DNA from 2 places in the Streptomyces sp. NPDC050211 genome. Region 2 is predicted to be linked to the other one. Evidence: riboswitches for the same ligand, from Rfam matches in the RefSeq annotation. Region 2 holds a riboswitch; the other holds the start of a gene.

Region 1 (11,773 bases), on a different contig from region 2:
TTCTTCACGGGCGCGTTCCGCAAGCCGCGTGAGATCAACTGGCTGTTCGGCTTCCTGCTGTTCGTCCTGGGCATGTTCACCGGTTTCACCGGCTACTCGCTCCCGGACGACCTGCTCTCCGGCACCGGTGTCCGCTTCATGGAGGGCGCGATCCTGTCCGTGCCGATCGTCGGCACGTATCTGTCGTTCTTCCTCTTCGGCGGGGAGTTCCCGGGCGGCGACTTCGTGGCCCGCTTCTACTCGATCCACATCCTGCTACTGCCGGGCATCATGCTCGGGCTGGTGGTCGGCCATCTGATCCTGGTCTTCTACCACAAGCACACGCAGTTCGCGGGCCCCGGCCGGACCAACAAGAACGTCGTCGGCATGCCGCTGCTGCCGGTCTACATGGCCAAGGCCGGAGGCTTCTTCTTCCTGGTCTTCGGTGTCATCGCGGTCATCTCGGCGATCGCCACGATCAACCCGATCTGGGCCCTGGGCCCCTACCGACCGGACCAGGTGTCCACCGGCGCTCAGCCCGACTGGTACATGGGCTTCTCCGAAGGCCTGATCCGTGTCATGCCGGGCTGGGAGGTCAACTTCTGGGGGCACACGCTCGTCCTGGGCGTGTTCATCCCACTGATGATCTTCCCGCTGGTGCTGGTCGCCATCGCGGTCTACCCGTTCATCGAGTCCTGGGTCACCGGCGACAAGCGCGAGCACCACATCCTGGACCGCCCGCGCAACGCGCCGACCCGTACGGCCTTCGGCGTCGCCTGGATCACCTGGTACATGGTGCTGCTGATCGGTGGTGGAAACGACCTCTGGGCCACCCACTTCCATCTGTCGATCAACGCCATCACCTGGTTCGTCCGCATCGGGTTCTTCGTCGCCCCGGTGATCGCGTTCGTCATCACCAAGCGGATCTGCCTCGGCCTCCAGCGCCGGGACCGGGAGAAGGTGCTGCACGGCCGTGAGTCGGGCATCATCAAGCGCCTGCCGCACGGTGAGTTCATCGAGGTGCACGAGCCGCTCAGCCAGGACGCGCTGTACACCCTCACCGCGCACGAGCAGTACGAGCCGGCCGAGATCGGCCCGACGGTCGACGAGAACGGTGTCGAGCGCAAGGTGAAGGGCTCCGAGAAGCTGCGCGCGAAGCTCAGCAAGGCGTACTACGGCGAGGAAGCCCAGATCCCCAAGCCGTCCGTCGAGGAGTACAAGGAGATCACGAGCGGCCACGGCCATCACTGATCGCTGCGCCAGCCACGTCACGGTCGAAGGGCCCCGTCCGGTGTTCGGACGGGGCCCTTCGCTGTGCCCGCGGCTGGATAGGGTGGGAGCACACTCTTCTACGACCCACAGGAGCGGCTATGAGCGCTGTGACCCCCGCTGGAGGCGACATCGCGGCGGGCCGTTCCTGGCCCGAGGTGCTGAACGGGCTGCTGGAGGGCCGTGACCAGAGTGCCGATGACACGGCCTGGGCGATGGACCGGATCATGCGTGGTGAGGCGACCGACGCGCAGATCGCCGGGTTCGCGGTGGCGCTGCGTGCCAAGGGCGAGACCGTGGAGGAGATCGCCGGGCTCGTGCGGACGATGTACGAGCACGCGAATGTGATCGAGGTGCCGGGGCACACGGTCGACATCGTCGGCACGGGCGGTGACGGCGCCAAGACGGTGAACATCTCCACCATGTCCTCGATCGTCGTCGCCGGCACCGGCGCGAAGGTCGTCAAGCACGGCAACCGGGCCGCGTCCTCGGCGTCCGGGGCCTCGGACGTCCTGGAGAAGCTCGGCGTCAATCTGGAGCTGACGCCGCAGCGGGTCGCAGAGGTCGCCGAGGAGGCCGGGATCACCTTCTGCTTCGCGGTGAAGTTCCATCCGGCGCTGCGTCATGTGGCAGCGGCACGCGGCCAGTTGGGGATCCGGACGACGTTCAACTTCCTGGGCCCGCTGACCAACCCGGCCAAGGTGAGGGCGCAGGCCGTCGGCGTCGCGGACCTCCGCATGGCGCCGATCGTGGCCGGCGTCTTCGCCGAGCGCGGCAACTCGTCCCTGGTGTTCCGCGGCGACGACGGCCTGGACGAGCTGACCACGACGGCCACCTCCCGGGTGTGGATCGTCCGCGACGGCAAGGTCACCGAGGAGTCCTTCGACCCGCGGGACGTCGGCCTCGAACTGGTGCCGGTGCAGGCCCTCCGCGGCGCCGACGCGTCCTTCAACGCCGAGGTCGCCCGGCGCCTCCTGGACGGCGAGACGGGCCCGGTGCGGGACGCCGTACTGCTGAACTCGGCGGCCGCCCTGGTGGCCCTGGATCCGACCGGTGCCCCGCTCGCCGAGCAGATCCGCGCCGGGATGGAGAAGGCGGCGGAGTCGATCGACTCCGGGGCGGCGAAGCTGACGCTGGAGCGCTGGGTGGCCGCGAGCCACAAGTAGCGCGAAGCGCGAGGAGACGTCCCGCGATCCGGACACGGGTTGCGGGACGTCGATCATTTGACGTAATTTCCTGCCCAGGTCATGAGTGACAGTCATGAGGCCCCGGCCGACTGTCCGGCAACCCTCCGTCCGTGGCGGGGTGCCCCGGGTGAAGACCAGGCCGTGTGCAGCAAGGCTCACGGCAAGCGCGGACCCCTCGCGATACACCAGGGGTCCTGGGTCGATCGAGGGAGTCTTCCGTGAGCAAGCGAATGCGATAGGGCCGCCGAGCCCCGCCTCCGCACACCCTTCTTCTCTTCTCGCCCACCCTCACGGGAGTTCCGTCATGTCTGTCTCCACCGCTGCCCTCGACCGATCCGTTTGTGCCCCGCTGCCCGTTCTCGGCCGGGATGTCACCGTCCCGCTCGTCACCGGCGGCGAGGTCACCTACGCCGCGCTCGACTACGCGGCCAGCGCCCCCGCCCTCCAGCGCGTCTGGGACGACGTGGCGGCGTACGCGCCGTACTACGGCAGCGTGCACCGCGGAGCCGGCTACCTCTCCCAGCTGTCGACCGACCTCTTCGAGAACGCCCGCGCCACGGTGGCCGAGTTCCTCGACTGCCGCGCCGACGACCAGCTGGTCTTCACCCGGTCCACCACCGACTCGCTCAACCTGCTCGCCGCCGCGCTCCCCGCCGACTGCCAGGTCTTCGTCTTCGAGACCGAGCACCACGCCTCGCTGCTGCCGTGGCAGGACGCCCACGTCAGCTACCTCAACGCACCCCGCACCCCGCGCCAGGCCGTCGAGACCCTGGAGCGCGCCCTCGCCGAGCGGGACCTCGATGGCCCGGCACTGGTCTGTGTCACCGGCGCCTCGAACGTCACCGGCGAGCTGTGGCCCGTACAAGAACTGGCCGCGGTGGCGCACGCGCACGGCGCACGGATCGTCCTGGACGCCGCTCAGCTGGCCCCGCACCACCCGGTGTCCGTGCAGGACCTCGACGTCGACTGGGTCGCGTTCTCCGGGCACAAGCTGTACGCCCCCTTCGGCTCCGGCGTCCTGGCCGGCCGGGCCGACTGGCTGCGTGCGGCCGAGCCGTATCTCGCGGGCGGCGGTGCCAGCCGGAAGGTCACCCGGCGCGCGGACGGGGGAGTGGACGTGGAGTGGCACGACACGGCCGCCCGGCACGAGGCGGGCTCCCCGAACGTCATCGGCGCCTACTCCATCGCCTCCGCCTGCAAGGCCCTGACGGAGGCGGGCTTCGACACCCTGGTGGCCCGTGAGCAGCACCTGATCGCGCAGGTCAGGGAAGGCCTCGCCGAGGTCCCGGACGTGCGCGTCCTCTCGCTCTTCGGCGACGACGCCCCCCGCGTCGGCGTCATCTCCTTCGTCGTCGACGGCTGGAACAGCTCGCACTTCGCCGCCGCCCTCTCCGCCGAGTACGGCATCGGCGTCCGCGACGGCCTGTTCTGCGCCCACCCCCTGGTCCGCACCCTGCTCGGCAGCGACCCGCAGACCCAGGGCGAGTGCGGCGCCCCCGAGGCCGCGCCCGGCGAGAAGTCCCTCAACGCGATCCGCGTGAGCTTCGGCGCGGGCACGCCGGACGAGCATGTCGAGCGTTTCGTGACGGCCGTCAAGGAGCTCGTGCGGGACGGCGCCCAGTGGAACTACCGTACGGAGGACGGGCGTTGCGTTCCCGACACCTCCGCGTGAACCGGTAGCCGGGCGCCCAGCAGGATCATCCTCAGCGCGCGCTCGGTGGCGTCGGTGAGCAGTTCCGAGGCCCGCACCAGGGCCTCGGCCAGAGCCATCGGCGCCGGCAGGATCCCGCTGCACGCGTCCACGCCCGGCACCTCGTGCGCGCCCTCGCCGAGGGTGCCCGCCAGCGCGAGCACCGGGCGTCCGTGCAGCTTGGCCCGCCGTGCCACCTCGGCGGGGACCTTCCCGCGCGGCGTCTGGTGGTCCAGGGCGCCCTCGGCGGTGACCACCAGGTCGGCGCGGGCCAGCCGGGCGTCCAGGTCGAGGTGGTCGAGCAGGACGTCGAAGCGGGGCAGCAGACGGGCGCCGAGTGCGGCGAGACCGGCACCCAGGCCACCGGAGGCGCCGGTGCCGGGACCGCCGTACAGATCGGTGCCGGTGACGGCCAGGTCGCGGGTGAGGACCTCGGCCCAGTTCTCCAGGCCGGCCGACAACTCCTCCACCTGCGCGGGCGTCGCCCCCTTCTGTGGTCCGAAGACCCGGGCCACGCCCCGCTCTCCGCACAGCACGTTGTACGGGTTGCAGGCGACGAGCAGCTCGACCTGTCGCAGGCGCGGGTCGAGGCCGGACCCGTCGATCCGGCGCAGGCGGCTCAACTCACGGCCACCGTGGGGGAGTTCGAACCCGTCCGCGTCCAGCAGCCGGGCCCCGAGCGCCTGGAGTGCGCCCGCGCCCCCGTCCGACGTACCCGAGTCGCCGCAGCCGACCAGGATCCGCCGTACGCCGGCGTCGAGCGCGGCGCGGATCAGCTCGCCGACGCCGTACGTCGTGGTGGCGCCCGGGTCGCGCAAGGCAGGGGGGACGAGGGAGAGGCCGGCCACCGCGGCCATCTCCACGACCGCCGTGTCCTCGGAACCGAGCAGCGCGAAGTGGGTGCTGAGGGTTTCGCCCACCGGGCCCGTGGCGGGCAGCGCGACGAGCCGCCCCCCGGTGGCGGCGGCCAGCGCGGCCGCGGTGCCCTCGCCGCCGTCCACCAGGGGGATGAGGTCGAGGTCGGCGTCCGGGAGAACCCGGCGGACGCCGTCCGCGATGGCGTCGGCGGCGGCCTGGGCGGACAGGGACTCCTTGAAGCCGCTGGGCGCTACGACGACTCGAGTCAGCATGGGGGGTCTCCTAGCGGGTCAGCGGGACGCCGAGCAGCGGCCATACCGCGACGGCGAAGAGCAGGACGAGCGCCGCCGTCAGCGGTGCCAGGACGGCGGACAGACGCAGCAGGTCGCGGGGTGTGTAGGTGGGGGTGCCGGGGATCTCCGCAAAGAGCGTGACCGGTTTGGCCGAGGCCGGGAGCGTGTGGCAGAAGCCCGCGGCGGCGGTGGACGCCAGGGCGGCGGCGACCGGGTTGACCCCGGCGCCGACGGAGGCCGCCACGACCAGCGGGACCAGCACCGACGAGCGGGCCGAGCGTGACTGGAGTACCAGGTGTGCGGCCGTGCTGACCGCGATCACGACCGCCAGGAAGACGGTCGGGGTGACCCCCGCGGGCAGCCCCGAGACCAGCCACTTCGCCGCGCCCGAGTCGGCGAGCGCGACGCCCATCGCCATGGTCGCCGCCATGAACAGCAGCAGTGACCACGGCACCGTCTTCAGGGCGTCCTTCAGGCGTACGGTGCCCAGCGCGGGCGAGGCTGCCACGACCGCGCCGATCAGCGCGACGACCGCGGGCGGCACCCGGTGCAGCGGCTCACAACACCACAGCAGCACGACCGTGCCGAGCAACAGCGCGCACCGCGTCTCGGCCTGCGTCCAGGGACCGGTGACCGGGGTGTCGGTGTGCCGCTGGATCTCCTCGGCGGTGATGTGCACGGGACCCCGGCGCTCCGCGCGGCGGGTGGTCGTCAGCAGAACGGCCTCCGCGGCCAGGTGGGAGGAGGCCACGGCCAGCGGCAGCCCCAGCAGCAGCCACTCGGTGAACCCGATCCGCTCGCCGGCCGCCTCCCACAGCACCGACACGGTGATCAGGTGTGCGCCCGCCCCGATCAGTGTCGCCACCGCCGACAGAAGGATCACGGTCGGGAACAGCAGCGCCAGCATCACGACCAGTCGTTTCCGGTCGGCGAGCGCCTTGGCGAGGGCCAGGAAGACCGGTAGCGCGAGCGCCGCCCGGCCCGAGGTCGCCGGTACCGCGAACGCCGTGACCACCAGCGCGGCCGTCGTCAGATGCACCAGCTGCCGTACCGTGCGGGCCCCGCCGACCAGGAACGCCGCCGCACGCCCGGCGAGCCCGGTCCGGGCCACCGCCGCCGCCAGCACGAAGGCACAGATCAGCAGCCACACCGTGGAGTCGCCGAGGGTGCCGAACAGGGTGTCGCTGCTGATCACCCCGGTGACCGTGAGAGCGAGTCCGGCGCCCAGCGCGATGTACGTGTCGTCGATCGGCGTACCGATCCAGGCGCATGTCGCCAGCGCGAACACGACGAGGGTCAGCCGTGCCTCCCCGCCAAGACCGGGGAAGTTGCCCGGGACCGCGAACAGTGCGCAGAGGGACAGCGCCACGCACAGGGCGGCGGTGAGGCGGAGGTTCAGGGTCACGTCATCGAGAGTTCACCCGGGCCGTGAGTCTGCGATGAGCCGTGGATGAAGGGAACTTCACGCGGGCAGCCGGTACCCCATGCCACGGACCGTCTCCAGCCGCTCGGCCCCCAGCTTCCTGCGCAGCGTCCGCACATACACGTCCACGATGTTGGAGCCCGGGTCGAAGTCGTAGCCCCACACGTGCGACAGGATCTGCTCACGGGAGAGCACCTGGCCCGGATGGCGCAGGAAGAGTTCCAGCAGGACGAACTCACGGGCCGTCAGGTCGACCGTGCGTTCCCCGGCCCGTGCCCTGCGGGTCCGCAGGTCCAGGCTCAGCGTGCCGGACCTGAGCACCGTCACCTCCGGCGCGCGGGCCGCCGTACGCAACCTGAGGCGCACCCGGGCAAGGAGTTCCTCGAAGCGGAACGGCTTGGTCATCCAGTCGTCGGCGCCGCCCTCCAGACCGGCCACCGTGTCCCGCACCGAGTCCCGTGCGGTCAGCACGATCACCGGGACGGTCACCCGGGCCTCGCGCAGCTGCCGCAGCACGGTGAAGCCGTCCTGGCCGGGCAGGCCGATGTCCAGGACGACCAGGTCGAAGCTGCCGGTCAGGGCGTACTCGTAGCCCGCGTCGCCGTCGCCGACGACGGTCGTGGTGAAGCCGTTGGCGCGCAGGCCCTTCTCCACGAAGGAGGCGATGCGCTCCTCGTCCTCGACGATGAGAATGCGGTTCACGTGTGTGCCTCTTCCAGGGTGAGTACGAAGGTGGCGCCGCCGCCCTCGGTGTCGTGCAGGCGGATCCGGCCGCCGTGCGCCTCCGCGATCGCCCGCACGATCGACAGGCCGAGCCCCGCGCCCGAACCCCGGGCGCCCCGCCGGGCCGAGCCCCGCCGGAAGCGATCGAAGATCACCTCGACGTCCTGTGGCTGGACGCCGGGCCCGGAGTCGGCGACGTACAGCTCGATGCGCTGCCCTTCGGCGCGGGAGCCGATGCGGACGGTCTGGCCGGGTGTGGTGTGCTGCACGGCGTTCTGCGCGAGCTGCACCATGGCCTGGGTGATCCGCTGGGCATCCAACTCGCTCTCCCGGTCGGCGACTTCGGCGAGCTTCCAGTCGCGGTCGCCGAGGGTGCGGGCCTTGACGTAGACATCGGCGGTGAGTTCGGCGAGCTGGACCGGCTCGGGGGTGACGAAGTCGGGGCGCTCCGCCTTGGCGAGCAGCAGCAGGTCCTCCACGATCCGGCTCATCCGGTCCAGTTCGTCGGTGACGAGGCGGATGGTCTCCTCCCGCTCTGCGGGATCGTCGCCCATCAGCTCCAGATGGCCCCGGACGATGGTGATCGGGGTGCGCAGCTCGTGGCCGGCGTCGTCGACGAACTCGCGCTGGGCGGCGAAGGCACGCTCCAGCCGGTCGAGCATCGCGTTGAACGTCTCGGCGAGGGCCGCGATGTCGTCGTGGCCGTGCACCGGGATACGGCGGGTGAGGTCCTGTTCGGTGAGCTGTGCGGCGGCGGTCCGCACCAGTCGTACCGGCTTCAGGATCCGTCCGGCGACCACCCAGCCGATGCCGGTCGTCAGTAGCAGCGCGACCCCGGAGATGGCGAGCAGGATGCGGAACACCTCGTCCGCGCGCGCCTGTTCACGCTCCGGGTGGAAGGCGACGACGAACGCCGCATCGGGTGCGCTGCCGTGCCGCGCGACGGCGACCTTGGCCCAGCGGATCGCGCCGGAGGGCCGGTCCAGGGTGCCGGTGGAGTCGGGGGAGTCGAAGATCCGGCGCCGGGCGTCGGCGTCCTTGTGCAGGGGCACGGCGACCGGGATGTCGCGTGGCTGGCGGATCTGCGCCGGATCGCGGTCCGCCCGGCCGACCAGGCCGATCAGCTCCTCGTCCAAGTCGACGTACTGCCGCTCCAGGAAGACCGTGAGCAGCCGGGCGGGGTCGGTGAAGGGGTGGCCCGTCGCCGGGTCGACGCCGCGTTCCTCGAAGTTGGTGAACTCGCCCGCCTCCTGGGCGAGCAGGCCGCCGATCCGGTGGTCGGTGTCACGCAGCAGGATCGAGCGGGTCGTGGTGGCCACCGAGGCGAGCGCGACCGCCATCACGAACAGCAGCCACAGCAGGATGCGGACTCGGGCGGTGATCCGGCGGGGCGGGCCGTCAGCCGTCGCCGGGCCCGTCGTCGCCGGGTCCGCCGTCCGATCCGTCCTGGCCTCGGTCGTCGTCATCGTCGTCCCCCGAGGGGCTGTCGGTCACCTCGGGCCGCGAGACCACCGCGTCGCTCGGGGTGGGCTCGGGCCGGGTGGGCGGGGCCGAGGGCGAGCCGCTGTCCAGCTCCACTTGGGAGGGGACCTTCGGGGACTGCGGGCTGTCGGCGAGAGCGAAACTGGTCGCGGCGATACCGAGGGGGATCACCACGACGGCGGCGAGGGTCGCCAACCGGCGGGAGAAGACCATGGGCCCGATCCTGGGTGTTTCTCCCGGCGGCCCGGATGAGTCCAGGATGAAGAACTCTTCATCCTGGAAGGCGCGGGACCCTCAGTTGTCGAGCCCGATCGCGAACGCCGCCTCCAGGTCGTGCTGGGAGTACGTCCGGAACGCCACGTGCGTGTCGGTGCCCTCCACGCCGGGGATCTTGCTGATGCGGCCGGGGATGACGTCGGCCAGGTCCTCGTGCTCCTTCACCCGGACCATGGCGATCAGGTCATACGTGCCGGTGACGGAGAAGACCTCACTGACGGAGTCCAGCGCCGCGATCGACTCCGCGATCTCGGGGATCCGGTCCACGCTGGTCTTGATGAGCACGATCGCGGTGATCACGGCTGTTTCTCTCCCTCGGGGGCGGGCTTCGCTGCGGTGCGCCTCACTCTAGTGGTACGGCCGAATCGGGCCCACGCGTAACAGAGGCCCAGGCCGAAGCCGGTCAGATGGGCCAGGTAGGCCACGCTCGGGCCCTGGGAGTGGCGGGCCGCGGCCAGCCACTGCAGCGCCGCCCAGAAGGGCAGGACCACCCAGGCCGGGAAGCGCAGCGGGAGGAAGAAGAGAAACGGGAGGAGACTGGTCACCCGGGCTCCGGGGAACAGGTACAGGAACGCACCGAGGACTGCCGAGATCGCCCCGGACGCACCGACCAGGGACTGCTCGGAGTCGGCGTTGGCAGCCGCGTAGGCCAGTAGGGCCAGATAGCCGCAGCCGACGTAGAAGAGGGTGAACTGCATGCGGCCCATCCGTTCCTCGGTCATCGCTCCGAAGACATAGAGGAAGAGCATGTTGCCCAGCAGATGCACCCAGCTGCCGTGGACGAACAGGGCCGTGGCCGGAGTGAGGGCGGCCCGCGGGGAGCCCTCGAACAGTTCTGCGGGGACCACCCCCCAGCGATGGAAGTAGTCCCGCTGGGCGGCGAGCAGCGTGTCGCCGGAGCCGTACGCCGGATTGAGCCCGGCCGCCGGGCCGGCCAGGAAGAGCAGACAGCAGGCGGCGATCAGGGTGTACGTCATCGGGGCCGACGGGATCCGGATGGCTTTGACCGCCGATGCGCTCCAGTTGCCGATCATGACCCCAGAGCATGACGTAACGGGACTCAGCAGCACAGACCGCCTCGCCGCCGGACCGGCCCGGTGGACGGACGGGCGTCGAGTACGCGCCAGGCCGTAGGGTTACGAGCCACACGCATCAGGGAAGCTGGCGTGACACGGACACTAGAAGGAAAGCGAACAGTCACGATGACGGTTCCCCTGCCGACCGCCTCCACGCGGTGGCGCTGCACCCTCTGCGGCAATCTCACGCGCTTCGACGTGACCCGCTCGTCGAAGGTCGTCGAGTACGTCCACCTTGATCTTGCCGGGGAGCCGAAGGTGGAGGAGCGCGAAGTGGTCAGTGAGACGATCGAATCGGTGCGCTGTCGCTGGTGCAACGCGGTGGACCAGGTGGAACTCGTGGACAGGCCGGGCGCCGGCTCCTGACGGGAGAGCGGCCCCCGCACAGCTAATGGGGTGTGACGGATGGTGGAGAGCGAAAGCGGGGGGCCGGGCGACGGCGCCGCTGAGGTGCTCGACCGTCCGCTGCCCGACGGAGTGCGCCGCCGGGTCGTGCAGATCGTCTCGGACGGTTTCGGCGGGCTGACCGTCGCCGAACTGCCCGCCCAGCTGCGGCAGTACGCCCGGTTCGCCCCCAATCGCCGGGCCAAGTTCGCCGGCAACGCGATGGCGGCCGCCCTGGAGACCGATCCGCTGTTCCGGCAGCGCATCGGCGAGAAGTTCAGAGAGACGCAGCCGGAGCTGTCCGGCGCCCTCGACTCAGGCTCGCCGCCCCCGGCCGCGGACCCGCTCGACGTGGCGGCCGCGGCCTATGTACTGCGTCCCACCGGCTGGGTGAAGCTGGTGACCGCGGCCGGCGAGGAGGCCCAGCGCGCCGACGCCGAGCGGGCCGACGAGGAGAACCGCGCCGAACTGGAGCGGCTGCGCACCGAACTCGACCAGGCCCGTGAGCACACCCGGGCCGAGGCCGAGCGGCTGCGCACCGAGCTGGACTCGGCGAAGAAGGAAGCCGATTCGCTGCACCGCAAGCTGCGCGCCGCCCTCAGTGACGTCAAGCGGGGCGAGGCGGCGCTGCGCAAGGTGCACGGCGAGATGGAGGCCGTACGCGCGGAGACGCAGGCGCAGGTGTCCGCCGCGGAGAGCGAGAGCCGGCGGCTCAAGGCGCGGCTCGGGGAGGCGGAGGCCGCCCTGGAGGCCACGCGCCGGGCGGCCAGGGAGGGCCGCAGCGTCGAGGACATGCGGGTACGGCTGCTGCTGGACACCGTGCTCGACGCGGCCCAAGGGCTGCGGCGGGAGCTGGCGTTGCCGCCGGTTTCGGTACGTCCGGCCGAGACCGTGGATGCGGTCGAACCGGGACGAATGACGCCGAAAGACATCGCGGCACGGGCGTTGTCCGAAAACGACCCCGCGATCCTCGATCAGCTGCTGGCGCTGCCGCAGGCGCATCTGGTCGTCGACGGCTACAACGTCACCAAGACCGGCTATCCCCAAATGCCCCTGGAGAAGCAGCGGTTGAGGCTGCTCGGGCAGCTCTCGCAGCTCGCCGCGCAGACCGGCGCCGAGGTGACCTGTGTCTT
Region 2 (11,773 bases):
CGCCCACGGCCAGGACGACCTTGAAGCCGTTCTGGGACGGGAGGGCGTAGCCGCCGAAGTCCGTCGTCATCTGGGCCAGGATCACACCGGCGATGGCGCTCGCCGACGACGTACCGATGGACCGCATCAGGGTGTTGAGGCTGTTCGCCGCGGCCGTCTCCGACGCGGGCACGGCACCCATGATGAGCGCGGGCATCGAGCCGTAGGTGAAGCCGATACCGGCGCCGATGACGCAGGACACCAGGACGAAGTGCCAGACCTCGGACATCAGGACGATGTTGAGGAGGTAGCCGGCGGCCACGATCAGGGCACCGATCATCAGCGTGACCTTCGGTCCACGGGCCTTGGACACCGCGGCGGAGACCGGCGCCGTCGCCATCATGACCAGGCCGGACGGTGCCATGACCAGACCGGCGATCAGCATGGACTTGCCCAGGCCGTACCCGGTCTGCGCGGGCAGCTGGAGCAGCTGCGGCAGGACCAGCGACATCGCGAACATCGCGAACCCGACGGCGATCGAGGCGAGGTTGGTGACCAGGACCTGACGGCGGGCGGTGGTGCGCAGGTCGACCAGCGGCTGCTCGGTGCGCAGCTCCCACCAGCCCCACAGCAGCAGGACGACGACGGACGACAGGAACAGTCCGATCGTGGTGGCGCTGCCCCAGCCCCAGTCCGCGCCCTTGGAGATCGCCAGCAGCAGGCAGACCAGGCCCGCGGCCATACCGAGACCGCCCACCAGGTCGAAGCGACCGCCGGTGCGCACCTTCGACTCCGGTACGAGCGTCAGCACCAGGCCGAGTGCTACGACGCCCAGTCCGGCCGACGTCCAGAACAGCGTGTGCCAGTCGAAGTTGTCGGCGATGAGCGCGGCGGTAGGCAGTCCGAGTGCGCCGCCGACGCCGAGGGAGGCGCTCATCATGGCGGTGGCGGAGCCGAGCCGTTCGGCGGGGAGTTCGTCCCGCATGATGCTGATGCCGAGCGGGATCACACCGGAGGCTAGGCCTTGCAGGACCCGGCCGAGGATCATCGGGATCAAGGAGTCGCTCAGCGCGCAGACCACCGAACCGGCTATCAGCATCACGACACTGACCAGCAGCATCCGCCGCTTGCCGAACATGTCACCGAGCCTGCCGACGACCGGCGTCGCCACGGCCGCAGCGAGCAGGGTCGCCGTCACCGCCCACGCGGTGTCCGACGCGGGGGCGTCGAGCAGCTTCGGTAGCTCCGGGACGATCGGGATGACCAGGGTCTGCATCAGCGCGACGACGATTCCGGCGAAGGCCAGCACCGCCACCACGGCGTTCGGTCTCGGCGGGGCGGAGCCTGCCGCCTCGGCGGGACGGGCAAGGGCGTCGGACATGGCGGGGCCTCCGTAGGAACGCAGTAAGCTTGACCAAGGCAACCTTAAGTCAGTTGCTTGACTCAATCAAGGGCCCCATAAACGCCCCTGCAACGCCCGAGGGCGGCACCCCCTGCGTGAACAGGGAGTGCCGCCCTCAGTCGTAGGACAGACGATCAACCGGAGTCGATCAGAAGTCCATGTCACCGCCCGGCATGCCGCCGCCGGCGCCGGCACCGGCCGAGGCCTTCTCCGGCTTGTCGGCGATGACGGCCTCGGTGGTGAGGAACAGCGCGGCGATGGAGGCGGCGTTCTGCAGAGCGGAACGGGTCACCTTCGCCGGGTCGATGATGCCTTCGGCGATCATGTCGACGTACTCACCGGTCGCAGCGTTCAGGCCGTGGCCGACGGGCAGGTTGCGCACCTTCTCGACGATGACGCCACCCTCGAGACCACCGTTGACGGCGATCTGCTTCAGCGGGGCCTCCAGCGCGAGCTTCACGGCGTTGGCGCCGGTCAGCTCGTCACCCTCGAGGTCCAGCTTCTCGAAGACCGTGGAGGCCTGGAGCAGGGCCACGCCACCACCGGCGACGATGCCCTCCTCGACGGCCGCCTTCGCGTTGCGAACGGCGTCCTCGATGCGGTGCTTGCGCTCCTTGAGCTCGACCTCGGTGGCGGCACCGGCCTTGATGACGGCCACGCCGCCGGCCAGCTTCGCCAGACGCTCCTGGAGCTTCTCGCGGTCGTAGTCCGAGTCGCTGTTCTCGATCTCGGCGCGGATCTGGTTGACCCGGCCGGCGACCTGGTCGGCGGAGCCGGAGCCGTCGACGATGGTGGTCTCGTCCTTGGTGATGACGACCTTGCGGGCGCGGCCCAGGAGGTCCAGGGTCGCGTTCTCCAGCTTGAGGCCGACCTCCTCGGAGATGACCTCGCCGCCCGTGAGGATGGCGATGTCGCCGAGCATGGCCTTGCGGCGGTCACCGAAGCCCGGAGCCTTGACGGCGACGGACTTGAAGGTGCCACGGATCTTGTTGACGACCAGGGTCGACAGAGCCTCGCCCTCGACGTCCTCGGCGATGATCAGCAGCGGCTTGCCCGACTGCATGACCTTCTCCAGAAGCGGGAGCAGGTCCTTGACCGAGGAGATCTTGGAGTTGGCGATCAGGATGTACGGGTCGTCAAGGACGGCCTCCATACGCTCCATGTCGGTGGCGAAGTACGCCGAGATGTAGCCCTTGTCGAAGCGCATACCCTCGGTGAGCTCCAGCTCCAGACCGAAGGTCTGGGACTCCTCGACGGTGATGACGCCTTCCTTGCCGACCTTGTCCATCGCCTCGGCGATGAGCTCGCCGATCTGGGTGTCGGCGGCGGAGATGGAGGCCGTGGAGGCGATCTGCTCCTTGGTCTCCACGTCCTTGGCCTGCTCGAGCAGGGCACCGGAGACGGCCTCGACGGCCTTCTCGATACCGCGCTTGAGGGCCATCGGGTTGGCGCCGGCGGCTACGTTGCGCAGACCCTCCTTGACGAGGGCCTGGGCGAGCACGGTCGCCGTGGTCGTACCGTCACCGGCGACGTCGTCCGTCTTCTTGGCGACTTCCTTGACCAGCTCGGCGCCGATCTTCTCGTACGGGTCCTCGAGCTCGATCTCCTTGGCGATGGAAACACCATCGTTGGTGATCGTGGGGGCGCCCCACTTCTTCTCGAGGACGACGTTCCGGCCCTTGGGGCCAAGGGTGACCTTGACGGCGTCGGCGAGCTGGTTCATCCCGCGCTCGAGACCGCGCCGTGCCTCCTCGTCGAACGCGATGATCTTGGCCATGTGAAGTGGTCCTCCCGGACTGGGGTGGATTGCTCCGGACCGCGCTGGCGCCCGCGACGGACGGCTCGCCTGCCTGTGGTTCCTTGCCCCACCCGGCCTGCGGGCCTCACCGACCCGGTCCTCGTTGTCACTCTCACCTTCAGAGTGCTAACGCCAATGATTAGCACTCGCCCATGCCGAGTGCAAGCGCTCCTCAGTGATCCTCAGGCGTGGCAAGGGGTCCGGACCGGCCCCGGACATGCCGGAGGGCTCGCAACCCATGACTCCCCATGGGAAACGAGCCCTCCGAAGAAGAACGTCGCTGCAGTCAGTCGGCGCGTGCTTCAGCTGGTCGCGAGACGGACCATGTCCGCCTGCGGCCCCTTCTGGCCCTGCGAGATCTCGAAATCGACTCGCTGACCTTCTTCCAGGGTGCGGTAGCCGTCCATCTGAATCGCGCTGTAGTGGACGAATACATCCGCACCACCGTCGACCGCGATGAAGCCGTACCCCTTCTCCGCGTTGAACCACTTGACGGTGCCCTGAGCCATGCCTAACTCCCCTATTACTGGCCCTTGCACAGATCCACACTTCGCGGATCCGGGTCAGACCTCACCCCCCACGGTTGGGGGCGTGCGCCGGAACGCGTCGACCGCGGCTGAATGTATCTGTCCAACTGCCGTCTGCAACAGGTCAGTCGGACGAGAAATCTGGGCGCGACCGATCGGTGAAATGCGGAGAATTTGTGTAAATCCAGGGCAACTCGGACCCAATAAAAGGAGCGAATGACGCAAAAGGCCCGCGTACTTTGGCTACTTCTTGTCGGCCGTGCGGGCGGAACTCATATGCGCCCGGCATGAAAGCGCGAGCAGGTTCCCCAACTGTACCGTGCTCAACCATAGAGAATGGCCCCCTCCGCTTCTCTCACGGAGGGGGCCATTCGATGAACAATGCGTGATTCAGCCGCCCGCGACCGCCGGAATGATCGAGACACCGGCCCCGTCCGGCGTCGCCGTCTCCAGCCCCTGCTCAAAACGGACGTCGTCGTCATTCACGTACACGTTGACGAACCGCCGCAGCTTCCCCTGGTCGTCGAGGATGCGGGCGGCGATGCCGGTGTGGTTCTTCTCCAGGTCGGAGATGACGTCGGCGAGGGTCGCACCCTCGGCGGAAACCTCGGCCGCACCGCCGGTGTAGGTGCGCAGGATGGTAGGAATGCGGACGCTAACGCTCATAACTTGAACCTCCGGTCAGTACAGCGCCCCTTCAGGGGCGCGGGGAACTGCGCGACCAGCCCCCACCGGCCCGCAGACGAAATCAATGAGACGGGCCCTACCCCAGACCCGCTTCCCGGAACGAGTCCAGGCTGGGCCGAATCGTCGCAGTCAGCCCCGTACCGGCAACCGCGTCAAGAGTCTTGAGACCATCACCGGTGTTGAGGACGACCGTGGTCTTCGTGGGGTCGAGGACACCGTTCTCGATCAGCTTGCGCGCCACACCCACGGTCACGCCGCCGGCGGTCTCCGCGAAGATGCCCTCGGTCCGCGCAAGCAACTTGATCGCATCGACGACCTGCTCGTCGTTCACGTCCTCCACCGCACCGCCGGTACGGCGAGCGATGTCCAGGACATAAGGACCATCCGCCGGGTTGCCGATCGCCAGCGACTTGGCGATCGTGTTCGGCTTCTGCGGCCGGACGACGTCGTGCCCGCCCTTGAAGGCGACGGACACCGGCGAGCAGCCCTCGGCCTGCGCGCCGAAGATCTTGTACGGCTTGTCCTCGACGAGCCCGAGCTTGATGAGCTCCTGCAGACCCTTGTCGATCTTCGTGAGCTGCGAGCCGGAGGCGATGGGGACGACCAGCTGGTCGGGCAGCTGCCAGCCGAGCTGCTCGCAGATCTCGTACGCCAGGGTCTTGGACCCTTCCGCGTAGTACGGCCGCAGGTTGACGTTGACGAAGCCCCAGCCCTCGCCGGCCGGGTCGCCGATCAGCTCGGAACAGAAACGGTTGACGTCGTCGTAGTTGCCCTCGATACCGACGAGCTCACCGCCGTAGACCGCGGCCATGACGACCTTGCCCTGCTCCAGGTCGTGCGGGATGAACACGCAGGAGCGGAAGCCGGCCCGGGCGGCGGCGGCACCGACGGCGCCGGCGAGGTTGCCCGTCGAGGAGCAGGAGAGGGTGGTGAAGCCGAAGGCGCGCGCGGCCTCCAGGGCCTGGGCGACGACCCGGTCCTTGAAGGAGTGCGTCGGGTTGCCGGAGTCGTCCTTGATGAAGAGCTTGCCGGCGTCGACACCCAGCTCGCGCGCGAGGTTGTCGGCCTTGACGAGCTTGGTCCAGCCCGGGTTGATGTTGGGCTTGTCGGCCACGTCCGCGGGGACGGGCAGCAGCGGTGCGTACCGCCAGATGTTCGCGGGTCCCGCCTCGATCTGCTTGCGGAGCTCTTCGGCGTCGTAGGCCGAGAAGTCGTAGGCGATCTCGAGCGGGCCGAAACACTCCTCGCACGCGAAGACCGGGCCGAGGGGTACTCGGTGACCGCATTCGCGGCACGAGAGCGCCGCGGCGGGGCCGAGGTCGACGGTGTGGGTGGTGCTTGCAACTGTCTGCGCAGCCATGTGAGGCGAGGCCCTTTCTCCTCATCTTCCTCACGACGCATCTCGCCGTGAGACGGATTTGGCACCTTCCCTAGCCGGGAGCCTCGCGGAGAACGATCAACACTGATCTACGAGTACCGACTGGAGGGTTGCCGGGGCTTCAACGGGCCGTATCCCTCTGCCCCTCTGGATGAGCGGTATTTAGTTGTAGACGCAAACGACCCCCGACATGCGATGGTCATCAGCGTTGTTCAAGACTGTAACCGAAGGCCAGGACAGTTGAGATAGTCGTCCGAACCGCGAGATGGATCACACACCTCTAGTCGTGATCCGCGACAGTGAGGAGCCGCTTACTGTGCTGGAAGAAGTCGAGCGCTGGTTGAGCGCACGCTCCTGGTCCCTGACCGATCGCCCGCTCCACAAGATCCTGGCCGCGAAACGCGCCACGGGCCAGACCGTCAGTGTCGTGCTGCCCGCGCTCAACGAGGAGGAGACGGTCGGCGAGATCGTCGCCGTGATCCGTCACGACCTCATGCACCAGGTCCCGCTCGTCGACGAGATCGTCGTCGTCGACTCGGGATCGACCGACCGCACCTCCGCGGTGGCCGCCGCCGCGGGTGCTCGGGTCGTCCACCGCGACGACATCCTGCCGCGCATACCGGCCGTCCCCGGCAAGGGCGAGGTCCTGTGGCGCTCGCTCCTCGTCACCAGCGGTGACATCGTCTGCTTCATCGACGCGGACCTGAAGGAGTTCAAGTCGGACTTCGTCTCCGGCATCGTCGGCCCGCTGCTCACCGACCCGGAGGTCGACCTCGTCAAGGGGATGTACGACCGTCCGCTCGGCGGCGCGGCAGGCCAGGGCGGCCGGGTGACGGAACTGATGGCCCGCCCGCTGCTGAACATGCACTGGCCGCAGCTGGCCGGATTCGTCCAGCCGCTGGGCGGCGAGTACGCAGCCCGCCGCTCCCTGCTGGAACAGCTCCCGTTCCCCGTCGGCTACGGCGTGGAGCTGGGCATGCTGGTCGACGCCCTGCATCTGGTGGGCCTTGACGCCCTCGCCCAGGTCGACGTCGGCGTGCGCAAGCACCGGCACCAGGACGGCCAGGCCCTGGGCCGGATGTCGGCCGCGATCTACCGCACGGCCCAGCTCAGGCTGGCCCGCGGGCATCTGATCCGCCCCTCCCTCACCCAGTTCGAACGGAGCGAGGACGGATTCGAACCCCGCACCTACTCCGTGGATACGGAAGAACGGCCTCCGATGGCCGACATCGCCGAGTACCAGTCCCGCAAAGCGGCATAAACGTGCGCGTGGCGTAACGGAACGCGCCGGTTGTATACCGCTGAGCCGTACGTTTGAGCGGTTCTGGCCTGGGCTAGGTTGTGGCGTATGGCTGCAACTTTCGGTGCTGCGCAGGTACTGGTCGCCTCCAACCGCGGCCCCGTCTCGTACGGGGTCCGCGAGGACGGCTCGCTGCACGCCAAGCGCGGCGGCGGCGGGCTGGTGTCCGGTCTCTCCGCGATCGGGCCGGACGCGGACGCCCTGTGGGTCTGCTCGGCCCTCGGCGACGGCGACCGCGAGGCGGTACGGCGCGGAGTCGGCGAGTCCGGTGTACGGATGCTGGACATTCCGGCCGACGTGCACGCGGACGCGTACAACGGCATCGCGAACTCGGTCCTCTGGTTCGTCCACCACCTGCTGTACCAGACGCCGCTGGAGCCGGTCTTCGACACGGAGTTCCGGCGGCAGTGGGAGTCGTACGTCCGCTACAACCGCGCGTTCGCTGAGGCGCTGGCCGAGGAGGCGGGGGCCGGGGCGGCGGTGCTGGTGCAGGACTACCACCTGACCCTGGTGCCGGGCATGCTCCGCGAACTCCGCCCCGACCTGCGGATCGGCCACTTCTCGCACACGCCGTGGGCGCCGGTGGAGTACTTCCGCATGCTGCCGGACGACATCGCCGAGCAGGTGCTGCGCGGGATGCTCGGCGCCGACCGGCTGGGCTTCCTCACCCACCGCTGGGCCGACGCGTTCACCGCATGCGCCGAGGCCCTCGTCGGCGGGCTCGGCGACACCCGGGTCGGCGTCCACGGGCTGGGCGCCGACGCCGACTTCCTGCGCCGGCGCTCGCACGAGACCGACGTCGAGGAACGGATGGCCGCGCTGCGGGCCGAGATCGGCCCGGGCCGCCAGACCATCGTCCGGGTCGACCGCACCGAGCTGTCCAAGAACATCGTGCGCGGCCTGCTGGCATACCGCCAGCTCCTCGACGACCACCCCGAGTTGCGCGGACGGGTCGTGCATGTCGCGTTCGCGTATCCGTCGCGGCAGGACCTCGCCGTCTACCGCGAGTACACGGCCGAGGTGCAGCGGCTCGCGGAGGAGATCAACTCCGGCTACGGAACGCCGGATTGGACGCCGGTCGTGCTGCACGTGAAGGACGACTTCGCCCGCTCGCTGGCGGCGTACCGGCTCGCGGACGTGGCTCTGGTCAACCCGATCCGCGACGGCATGAACCTGGTCGCCAAGGAGATGCCGGTCGTCTCCGACGAGGGATGCGTGCTGGTGCTTTCGCGGGAGGCGGGGGCGTACGAGGAACTGGGCGAGGACGCGATCACCGTGAACCCCTACGACGTGACGGGCACGGCCGAGGCGTTGTACGAAGCGCTGACGATGCCGGCCGGGGAGCGCGGGGAACGCACGAAGCGGCTGGCGGCGGCAGCGACGTCACTGCCGCCGACGCAGTGGTTCCTGGATCAGCTGAACGCGCTACCGGATACGGGCCGCCAACTCCCCCAGTAGCCGTACGACCCCCGCCGGACCGTCGACCACCACATCCGCCCGTTCCCTCAGCTCGGTCACCTCGTCGCTGCCGCTGCACACCAGCAGGCCGGGGGTGCCGTCGGAGCGGAGTTTGTCGATGGCGGCGTAGGCGGGAAGGTCGCCGAGGTCGTCGCCGGCGTAGAGGACGGACTCGGCGCCGATGTCGCGAGCGTGGTCGGTCAGGGCCACGCCCTTGTCCATGCCCGGTGGGCGGAGTTCGAGGACCAGGCGACCCGGCTCGACGATCAGGCCGTGGCGGGTGGCGAGGTCGGCGAGCGGCTCGCGGAGGGCCTCGAAGGTGGCCTGGGGATCGTCGGCACGGCGCGTGTGCACGGCGACGGCCCGGCCGCCCTTCTCCTCGACCCAGGCGTTGGTCCCGTCCAGGAGCGTCGGCAGCTCCGCGCGGACGGCGGCGACTCCGGGGTGCGGCGGCGGGGCGGTGACGGCGTCGGTGACGGCATCCCAGCGCTCGGCGCCGTAGTGGCCGAGGACCACGAGATGTTCCAGCCCGGCAACACCGGAGAAGCCGCCGTACCGGACGGCGACCTCGGCCGGACGCCCGGTGATCACCGCAACGCCGGCCACCTTCGGCGCCAGCGCGGCCAACGCCGGCACCGCACCCGGATGCGCCCGCGCCCGCTCCGGATCCGCCACGATCGGTGCGAGCGTCCCATCGAAGTCAAGAGCGATCATCGCCCTGCCGGGCCGCTGGAGGATAGCGGCGATACCGGCTCGGCCGGCCTGGGTAACGGGGTTCGGCAAGCGGTCGTCTGTCGAGTCCACGGGGCTGCCCATGGGCCGACCCTATCCACGGAGACCTGGTGAAGTCAGCTGCGGTTCTGCAGCGCGCCCCGAAGGGGCGCGGGGAACTGCGCGACCAGCCACAACGGCGCCGCAGACAAAACACGGCACCCAGCAGAGCCCTACCGCTCCGCCCGCCGCGCATCCCGCACCCGCCGCAGCCGATTCACCGTCACCGGATCATGAGCCAACGCCCGAGGATCATCCAGCAGCGCATTCAACAGCTGGAAATACCGCACCGGCGCCAACCCCAGCTCCTCCCGTATCGCCCGCTCCTTCGCCCCCGGCCCCGGAAACCCCCGGCGTTCGAGCGCGAGGATGTCCTGCTCCCTGCGGCCCAGCTGCTCCATACCCCGCACGCTATCCCCCGCCACCGACAGCCCGGCAAAACCGCGGAGCTACTCCGCGCTCGCGGCCGAATTCGCCGTCGCCTGCAGCTGCTTCAGCACCGCCGACGGATTGCCGCCGGAGGCCACGGCCTGCCCGATCCGCTTCTTGACGGCCGCGCTGACCTCGGCCCAGGAAGTCTTGCCGACCGGATACAGCTCGGAGAGCGGCAACTCGTCGAGGAACGGCTTGAGATCGGCGTCCTGCTTCGCCTCCGTCATCGTCGCGGAAGCGTTGGTCGTGACCGGCAGCAGGTCGTACTCACGCGAGAAGTCCAGCACGTTCTTCTCGTCGTACACGAAGTCGAGGAAGTCGCCGACCTCCTCGGCGTGCCCGTTCTTCTTGAACGCCGTCATCCAGTCGGCGACCCCCATCGTGGCGTCGCTCTCACCGTCGACGCCGGGCATCGGCACCATGCCGAACTTCACGCCCTTCTTCCCGGCGATGTGCATCAGCGAGGGGTGCCCGTTGAGCATGCCGACGTCCCCCTTGGCGAACGCGGCGAAGGCGTCGGCGCGGTTCAGCTCGCCCGGCGCGACGGGCCCGGTCAGACCCTTGCCGACGAGCTCGTCCTTGAGCCAGGTGAAGGTGTCGACGTTCTGCGCGGAGTCGATGCCGTAGGTGCCGTAGCCGTCGGTGTAGCCGCCCCCGCCGCTGAGCAGCCACTGCATCGTCTCGGCCTGCGCCTCCTCCGGCCCCAGCGGCAGGGCGTACGGGTATTTCACCCCGTCCGCCTTCAGCGCCGCGGCGTCGGCGGCGAGCTCGTCCCAGGTGGTCGGCGGGGTGAGGCCGGCCTTCTTGAAGAGGTCCTTGTTGTAGAACAGCAGCCGGGTGGAGGCGGCGAAGGGCATGCCGTACTGCACCCCGTTCACCTGCCCCGCCTTGGCGAGCTGGGAGGCGAAACCGGCCTGGGTGGTGATGGAGAGCAGGTCGTCGGCGCGGTAGAGCAGGCCCTTGTCCGCGTAGTCGGCGTACGCACCGATCTGCGCCATGTCCGGGGCCTTGCCGGCGTCGGCCAGCTCCTTGACCTTGCGGTCGACATCGTTCCAGGAGTAGACGCTGACCTGGATCTTCACCCCGGGGTGGGCGGCCTCGTATTCGTCGACGAGCTTGCCCCAGTACTTCTCGGAGCTGTTGGCCGCGCTGTCGCCGTAGTCGGCCGCGACCAGCCTCAGGGTCACCTCGTCCGCGTCGTCGCCGAGGCCGCAGCCGCCGAGCACCGCCGTCATGCCCAGAGCGGACACCACCGCGATCGCCCCTGTCCTCTTCCGCCCCTGCACAGCTCTCCTGCCCCACCTTCGCGATCGCGCATCACCATCGCGAAAACTTTCGATACGTAGCCATAAGGTCTACACCACGCAAGTGGACTAGACCTCTTCCGGGTCCACGGGCCACACTGTCCCCGTGAGACATGTCATCGCCCTCGACGTGGGCGGCACCGGGATGAAGGCCGCCCTGGTAGGGGCGAAGGGCGAGCTGCTGCACCAGGCCCGCCGCGCCACCGGCCGCGAGCGCGGACCCGGGGCCGTCGTCGAGCACATCCTCGACTTCGCCGCGGAGCTACGCGCGTACGGCGACCGGACCTTCGGCGAGCCCGCGGCCGCCGCCGGAGTCGCCGTCCCCGGCATCGTCGACGAGCACCACGGCATCGCCGCCTACTCGGCCAACCTCGGCTGGCGCGACGTACCCCTGCGCGACCTGCTCACCGCCCGCATCGGCAACGTCCCCGTCGCCCTCGGCCACGACGTCCGCAGCGGCGGCCTCGCCGAGGGCCGCATCGGCGCGGGCCAGGGCACCGACCGCTTCCTCTTCGTCGCCCTCGGCACCGGCATAGCGGGCGCGATCGGCATCGAGGGCCGGGTGGAGTCGGGCGCGCACGGCTTCGCGGGCGAGATCGGCCACATCGTCGTACGACCGGCAGGGGCCCCCTGTCCATGCGGTCAGGCCGGCTGCCTGGAGCGGTACGCCTCGGCGGCAGCGGTGAGCGAAGCCTGGGCGAAGGCTTCCGGCAACCCTGCCGCGGACGCGGCGGACT

What was found. A riboswitch is a leader RNA that binds a small molecule or an ion and turns the genes downstream of it on or off. The one in region 2 is predicted to bind S-adenosylmethionine.
Region 1: another riboswitch for S-adenosylmethionine. It lies ahead of AB0I98_RS33310 (aminotransferase class V-fold PLP-dependent enzyme); the one in region 2 lies ahead of thrC (threonine synthase).

Annotation. Positions count from the first base shown of each region.
Region 1 covers NZ_JBFALC010000043.1:55,840-67,612, reverse strand. The annotation lists gene AB0I98_RS33320 (cytochrome bc complex cytochrome b subunit) at 1-1,230, shown strand, start outside; gene trpD (anthranilate phosphoribosyltransferase) at 1,350-2,414, shown strand; SAM riboswitch class IV at 2,492-2,608, shown strand; gene AB0I98_RS33310 (aminotransferase class V-fold PLP-dependent enzyme) at 2,740-4,107, shown strand; gene AB0I98_RS33305 (glycerate kinase) at 4,062-5,255, opposite strand; gene AB0I98_RS33300 (SLC13 family permease) at 5,266-6,681, opposite strand; gene AB0I98_RS33295 (response regulator transcription factor) at 6,739-7,401, opposite strand; gene AB0I98_RS33290 (HAMP domain-containing sensor histidine kinase) at 7,398-8,888, opposite strand; gene AB0I98_RS33285 (small secreted hydrophilic protein) at 8,821-9,117, opposite strand; gene AB0I98_RS33280 (Lrp/AsnC ligand binding domain-containing protein) at 9,199-9,480, opposite strand; gene AB0I98_RS33275 (rhomboid family intramembrane serine protease) at 9,477-10,214, opposite strand; gene AB0I98_RS33270 (hypothetical protein) at 10,383-10,622, shown strand; gene AB0I98_RS33265 (NYN domain-containing protein) at 10,662-11,773, shown strand, end outside.
Region 2 covers NZ_JBFALC010000011.1:130,778-142,550, forward strand. The annotation lists gene AB0I98_RS14545 (MFS transporter) at 1-1,360, opposite strand, end outside; gene groL (chaperonin GroEL) at 1,530-3,158, opposite strand; gene AB0I98_RS14555 (cold-shock protein) at 3,482-3,688, opposite strand; gene AB0I98_RS14560 (MoaD/ThiS family protein) at 4,097-4,372, opposite strand; gene thrC (threonine synthase) at 4,470-5,753, opposite strand; SAM riboswitch class I at 5,772-5,929, opposite strand; gene AB0I98_RS14570 (glucosyl-3-phosphoglycerate synthase) at 6,088-7,032, shown strand; gene AB0I98_RS14575 (trehalose-6-phosphate synthase) at 7,120-8,529, shown strand; gene otsB (trehalose-phosphatase) at 8,497-9,345, opposite strand; gene AB0I98_RS14585 (DUF3263 domain-containing protein) at 9,474-9,701, opposite strand; gene AB0I98_RS14590 (extracellular solute-binding protein) at 9,750-10,967, opposite strand; gene AB0I98_RS14595 (ROK family protein) at 11,143-11,773, shown strand, end outside.